2 regions of the Methylobacterium sp. JK268 genome follow, and region 1 is predicted to be linked to the other one. Evidence: riboswitches for the same ligand, from Rfam matches in the RefSeq annotation. Region 1 holds a riboswitch; the other holds the start of a gene.
The links. A riboswitch is a leader RNA that binds a small molecule or an ion and turns the genes downstream of it on or off. The one in region 1 is predicted to bind cobalamin.

Region 1 (3,397 bases):
CAGCACGCCCGGCACCTCGGCGGCGCGCGCCACCCGCGCCGCGAGGTCGTCGGGCGAACCCGCCGGGCCCACGGTGATCGCGACGCTGTCGAAATCGTCGTGGTCGTGGTCCGCCTCGGTCTCGTGGTGGGAGGGCCGGGACGCGAGGTCGCTCTCCGCCGCCGCGTTGAGGCCGAGCAGCACGCGCGGGTCGATGGCGCCGTGCTGGGTCTCGACGAGCTTCACGGCGCGGGGCAGGTGCGCCTCAACCTCCGCCCGCGCCCGCGCGCGGCTCTCCGCGTCGAGAAGGTCGCCCTTGTTCATGACGACGAGGTCCGCGCAGAGGAGCTGGTCCTCGAACACCTCCTCAAGCGGGTTGTCGTGGTCGACGGACTGGTCCGCCGCGCGCTGGGCCGCCAGCGCCTCCGGATCCTCCGCGAAGGCGCCGGAGGCCACCGCCGGCCCGTCCACGACCGCGACCACGCCATCGACGGTCACCCGCGAGCGGATCGCCGGCCAGTTGAAGGCCTGGACCAGGGGCTTGGGCAGGGCGAGGCCCGAGGTCTCGATCAGGATGTGCTCGGGCGGCTCGGGGCGGTCGAGGAGCTTGTTGAGCGCCGGCACGAAGTCGTCGGCCACGGTGCAGCAGATGCAGCCGTTCGGCAGTTCCACCACCGCGTCCTCGTCGCAGCCCGGCACGCCGCAGGAGGCGAGCAGCGAGCCGTCGAAGCCGACATCGCCGAACTCGTTGACGATGATCGCGAGCCGTCGGCCGTCATTGTGCTCGACGACGTGGCGCACCAGCGTCGTTTTCCCCGCGCCGAGGAAGCCGGTGACGATGGTGCAGGGGATCTTGCTGAGGATGGTCATGCGGTCACCGGCGGGATGCGGGCGACGACGCCCTTGCGGAAGGCCTCCGGCCGTTCGCGCCAGGGCACGATCCCCTCGGGCGCCGCCGCGTAGCGCGACAGCCCGTCCCGGAGAATCGCGACGGCACCCGCCGGATCGAGGTCGCCGTACACGTAGGTCCAGCGGCCCGGCGAGGCGACCGCGACCGTGCAGGGCCGCTTGCAGACCGACAGGCACTCGACGGGCGCCACCGTGACCGCCTCGTCGGCGAAGGCCTCGGCGAGGGCCGCGTGGAGCCGCGCGCCGGCGCGCGGACCGTCTGGGGAATCGGAGTCCGCCCGGCAGGTGGTGCAGACGTAGAGGGTGACGCTCATCGGGCCGCCTCGGGTCGCAGCGTCCCCTCGGCGGGCCGGGCGACCCAGTCCCACGCCCAGCCGAAGGCGAGCCCGAGCGCGACCCAGAAGGCGAAGCCGATGGCGAGCGAACGTGCCGCGAACTGCGCGGCCAGGGCCGGCGGCAGCGCCCCGCTCTCGGTGACGTGCGGGGCGCCCCAGACATGCGGGGCGACGATCAGCGCGAGCCCCGCGGCGAGGGCGAGCGCCCCGCCGCGGATCACCGCGAAGTAGAGGCCGGCCGCGGTCGCGACCACCGTCACGACCCACCAGCCCTGCCGCACTTCCAGCGCGGCCCCGCCCATGCCGGGCAGTTCCGGCGGCAGGCCCACCGCCGGGGCGAGACTCGCGGCGACGAAGCCGCCGATGGCGAAGCGCAAAGCCTCGCCGCGGGTGATGGTGCGGCCTGTGGCGAGCAGCACGGCGCCGAGGAGGAGCGCATAGCCGACGCCCGTGACGAGGGTCGCTAGTGCCGTGAAGGCGAGGCGCGGCAGGCCGGGGGCGGGCTGCCACTCCTCCGCCTCGGCGGTCCTCTCGGGTGCCTTTCCGTGATCGTGCTCCGCGTGGGCGGCGAGCACGATCAGCCCGGGCAGCGGTGCCAGGGCGGCATGGGTCTCGGCCGCGTGGTTCTCGTAGGTCTCCGCCTCCAGGATCAGCCGGGAGGTCAGCGCGAATTGCAGCCCCGACGCCACGCAGGCGGCGAGGAATCCCGCGACCAGGGCCGCGGAGAGGAGTCGGATCGTCATGGGAATCGTCCTGCCGAGGCGAAGGCCGCCCGGCGCCGAGACGACGCCGGGCGAGCGGTCAACGGGCGCCGGATGCGCTCAGTGGCAGGGGAAGTTGTTGGCGTGGCGCCAGTCATGCGCCGCGTTGTGCAGCGCGATGGCGGGCGAGAAGCCCGAGGCGAAGATCAGCCCGATGCCGAGGGTCGCGGCGACCAGAACGGCGACGAGACGGTCACCGGCTTGGGCCGGAGCGAGGGTACGAAGAGCAGCGACCATGACGGACTCCTGCCGCCCCGCCGGCGGCGTCGAGAGGAACGGGTGACGGCAGGTCTCCTGGCTCACGGCGTTCGACCAACCCGCCGCCTTCCCGGATCGCTCCAGTGGCCGATGGCGGGCCCGCGCCGCTCACAGTTGCGGGGGCAGCCGCGGCTTCCGGGGGATGTCCCCGTCCCGCGTTCCCTTTTCACCTCGTCGCCGAGGCACCGTCGGGGCGGACCGTAGCGAGTCGGCGGCGGGCTTGCAATCGGCCCGCGATCCGACTCGCCTCCGCCGTCCCCGCCTCGTTGCGGGGCACCGCCCTCCCCTTCAGCACGATGCGGGGATCGGGACCGCGCGGCGTCCCCGGCGCAGGGCCGCGAGCATCAGGAGGCCCGCGCCGGCCCGGGCGGCGCCGGCCAGCGGCACGGCTGGGTAGCCGAGGCCGGCATCGATCACGGCGCCGCCCACAGCCGCCCCGATCGCGTTGCCGAGGTTGAAGGCGCCGATATTCATCGCCGAGGCGAGGTTGGGCGCTTCGTGCGCCTCGTTCATCACCCGCATCTGCAGCGGCGGGACCAGCGCGAAGCTCGCCACGCCCCACAGGACAATCAGGACCGCGACCGCGACCTCCACGCGCACCATGCCGGCGAGGAGGAGGAGGAGGGCCACCAGCCCGGCGAGGGATGCCGCGATGGTGCCGTCCACCGAGCGATCGGCCAGAATCCCGCCGAGCCAATTCCCCGCCGCGAGCCCGACCCCGTAGAGCACCAGCATCGTGGTCACGAAGCCGGTGGAGGCCCCCGTCTCGACCCGCAGGATCGGCACGATGTAGGTGAAGACCGTGAACATGGCGCTGGCGCCGACGACCGTCAGTCCGAGGGCTGCGAGCACCGGCCCACGGACGAGCACCCGCAGTTCAGCCCGCATGTCGGCGCCGGCCTCGGCCTTCAGGTCCGGCAGGGCGAGGCGCAGCGCGAGCATGGCGATGAGCCCGATGCCGGCGATGCCCCAGAACGCCGTCCGCCAGCCGAGCAACTCGCCGATCCAGGCTGCGAGCGGCACCCCGCCGATCGTGGCCACGGTGAGGCCGGAGAACATTGCCGCCACGGCCCCTGCGCGCCGCTCCGGCGGGACGAGCCGCGCCGCGACCACCGCGCCGACCCCGAAGAAGGCGCCGTGGTTGAGCGAGGTAAT
Region 2 (3,397 bases), on a different contig from region 1:
GCGACTCCCACCGCCTCTCCGGGCAGGCGGGACTCGTAGTCGTAGGTGATCTGGTCGGCCTTGGCGTTCGTCAGGTTGAGCACGTCCAGGGCGAGGCTCACGCCATTGTCAAAGGCATAACCGAACCGGCCGTTGAGCAGCGCCGTCGGCTTCGAGCGCACCGCGTTGTCCTCGATCAGCGGCCGGGGTCCAAAGTACCGGACGCGCAAGCTGCCGAACCAGCCCTGGCCTTCGCCGAAGGTGATGCCCGCCGACGCGATGGTGGTCGGCGCCTCCGGCACGCGCTGGCCGACGGGGTCACGGTCGGCGAAGCGGGCGTTGGTGATCGTCAGGTCGCCTTCCAGCCGCAGCCAGGGCGTGACCGCGTAGTGGTTGCTCCACTCGATGCCGAAGCGGCGGGTCGGCCGGCTCGGCTCGGTGGTGCCTGTGTCGCCTTGAAACAGGTTCTCGGAGGCGAAGTCGAGCCGGAACAGGGCGAGGCTGGTCTCCAACCCGGTGATCGAGCGGTTGCGGATGCCGACCTCGTAGCCGGTCGAGGGCACGAGGAACGGCGAGCGGCTGATGGCGAACAGCGGGCTTGCCGGATCGACCGTCGCGGTGACGCCGCGGGCGTCGTTCGAGTGGAAGCCGCCACCGTAATTCAGGTAGATCTCGGTGTTGGCGAACGGCCCGAACACCGCCCCGAGCTTCGGGTTGACGATGCCGTCCCGGGCCTTGCCCGAGTTCGCGGGCGTGTCGGAGCGGACGTCGGCATCGTAGCCGTCCGCCCGGAAGCCGACGCTGGTGCGCAGCCAGTCGGTCCAGCGCACCCGGTTCTCGTAGTAGAAGGCCGCGCTCGCTTCCAGCACCCGGTCGTCGAGCACCGTCGAGCGGTACTGGCGAGACGTTGTGTTGAACAGGCCGACCCGGATGTCGTCGGTGCGGGTCTGCACGCCGATCTCGTTCTCCATCGCCAGCCCGAACAGGTCGCCCTGGAAGACGCGGCTGATCTCGCCGCCGCCGAGCACCCGCGTGTCGCGCTGGCGGAACTGGTCGCCGTTGACCGGATCGTTGAGGAAATAGGTGAAGTTGTTCCAGAGGTTCATCTGGTAGCGGATCACGTAGGCCGAGGCCCGGGTGATGCCGCTGGCATCCGACTGGCTCCAGCGCCCTGAGAGCGAGAACCGGCCGGTATCGCCGCCATCGGTCGGGTCGAGCGTGCCGTAGCGGCCGATGATGCCCTCCGCCACCGCCCGCTCCGGGATTTGGTTGGTCGCGTTCCACTTCGCCCAATAGGCCATGCCGGTGACGGCGAACCCGTCCGTGGCGGTGCCCTGGCTGTAGCGGGCGACACCGTTGAGCTTGCGCAGGGCGTCCGGCACCGCCCACGGCCCGTCGTAGGTCTGTGCCTCCCCGGCGACGAGCAGGTTGCCCGCGCCGAGCGGTACGGAGGTGGCCGAGAGCCCGCGCTTGAACCCGAAGCTGCCCAGCGTCGTCAGCACGACGTTCCGGTCGAGCGTGTCGAGGTAGTCGATGCGCACCGATCCCGCGGAGGCGAAGTCGCCGTCGCGGACGAAGTACGGTCCCTTGTGGAACTCGACCGCGCCGACGAGTTCCGGAATCAGGAAGTTGAGGTCGGCGTAGCCCTGGCCATGGGCGTGGGTGCGCATGTTGACCGGCATGCCGTCGACGTCGATGGCGATGTCGGTGCCGTGGTCGAGGTTGAAGCCGCGCAGGAAGAACTGGTTGGCTTTGCCCTCGCCGGAATGCTGGGTGACGATCAGACCCGGCACCTCCTCCAGCACTTCGCCCGGGCGGGTGACCGGGCGGCTGTTGATCGCAGCCCCGCTGATGACCCCGGCGCTCGCGGCCTCGACCGGACGCAGGGACCCGCCGATGCCGGTGACGCCGCCGGGGTAGCCGGCGCTGGCGGCGGCGCCCGTGGAGGCAGGCGGTGGCGCGGTCACTTCGATCTCGTCGAGGCGGATCTCGCCGGCGGCTTGCGCCAGGACAGGGACAGGGAAGCTGGCGGCGAGTGCCGCGAGGAACCAGGGACGGGAGACGGGCACGGAACGGCCTCGGGAGACGGCAGTGGCACGTCACCGCGAACGAGGCCGCGCGGACGCGAAGCGTCCGCCTCGACACCCGTCAGGACACCCCGCCCGACGCGTTTCGCGTGTGACCACGGCTGACGGCAGGTCTCCTGGCTCGCGGGTCGCTGCCCTCTCACCGTCTTCCCGGGCGAGGCTGCCCAGTGACATGGTGGCGGAAGGCTCGCCGCTTACAGTTGCGGGGGCAGCCGCGGCCTCGGGCGCACGCCCTCACCGCGTTCCCTTTTGATCCCCAGAGGGAACCGTCGCCGTGACGGTAGGCGGGTCGAGTGAGAGGGGTCAATGTCGGCACTGCGGTTCTAAGGGCGCGTGCCTCGTCCGTGACAGGAGAGTTGCACCCGAGCACCACCGCTCGCTTGGAAGCGCCCGGGTTGGTACGCCACCCTTGCGCCAACGGGCGTGAGTGTCGGAGGCGCATCACCGGCATCGAACGGCCGCTGTCCGATGCTGCGCAGCCAATCCGGTAGGCTCGCTTGAAAGTCCGAACGTTGCGTGATGCTGACGCCCGCGGTCCGCACCGCGAGCGGCTGCCTTCCACCCTCAGCCGTCTTTCGCACGTTCAAGCTGATTGAGGTGCGACCCGAGAGCATGCTCAATCGGGATGGCCGCCGGCCCGCGTGAAGACAATGTGATCACAGCAGAACTTGGAGCGGGTTCGGTGATCCGGTGATCGTCGCAACCGCTCTCGGAGTCCGATTCTGATGCCAAGGACCCGCGCACCATCTCAGCGACGGGTCGGAAGCGACGCGGAAACCTCCATCTCCCGTCCCGCAGCAAGCGCTGCAGGATGGGGGATTTGATACCACGCGATTCTGCCGCTCGCGTCCGGCCGGTCCCGGGGCGTCGCCGCCCCGGCGGGGACGCGGCCTACTGCGCCTCGGCGGTCTGCTCGATGCCCACGACCCCGCGGAAGGCCTTGGAGATCCACGAGGACTTCTCCTCGCGGGGCTCGACGCCGCCGTTCTGCAGGAGCGCGTAGGCGTCCTTGTACCAGGGCGAGTCGGGGAAGTTGTGGCCGAGCACGGCGGCGGCCGTCTGCGCCTCGCCGACGATGCCGAGCGCCATGTAGGCCTCGGCCAGGCGCTCCAGCGCCTCCTCGGCGTGGCGGGTCGTCTGGTACTTGCTCACCACGTCGCGGAAGCGGTTGATCGCGGCCGGAAAGTTGCGGCGCTCCAGGTAGTAGCGCCCGATCGTCATCTCCTTGCCGGCGAGCTGGTCGCGCGTGATCTGGATCTTGGCCTTCGCGTCCGCCACGTATTCCGAGGTCGGGTACTTCTGGACCAGCTCCTGCAGGGCGGCCAGCGCCC

Region 2: another riboswitch for cobalamin. It lies ahead of ACW9J6_RS08950 (TonB-dependent receptor); the one in region 1 lies ahead of ACW9J6_RS03850 (CbtB domain-containing protein).

The regions. Positions count from the first base shown of each region.
Region 1 is NZ_JBSVZN010000002.1:400,206-403,602, reverse strand. It holds gene cobW (cobalamin biosynthesis protein CobW) at 1-849, opposite strand, end outside; gene ACW9J6_RS03860 (DUF1636 domain-containing protein) at 846-1,202, opposite strand; gene ACW9J6_RS03855 (CbtA family protein) at 1,199-1,966, opposite strand; gene ACW9J6_RS03850 (CbtB domain-containing protein) at 2,045-2,221, opposite strand; cobalamin riboswitch at 2,252-2,445, opposite strand; gene ACW9J6_RS03845 (MFS transporter) at 2,531-3,397, opposite strand, start outside.
Region 2 is NZ_JBSVZN010000007.1:61,836-65,232, reverse strand. It holds gene ACW9J6_RS08950 (TonB-dependent receptor) at 1-1,967, opposite strand, end outside; cobalamin riboswitch at 2,156-2,351, opposite strand; gene ACW9J6_RS08945 (outer membrane protein assembly factor BamD) at 2,958-3,397, opposite strand, start outside.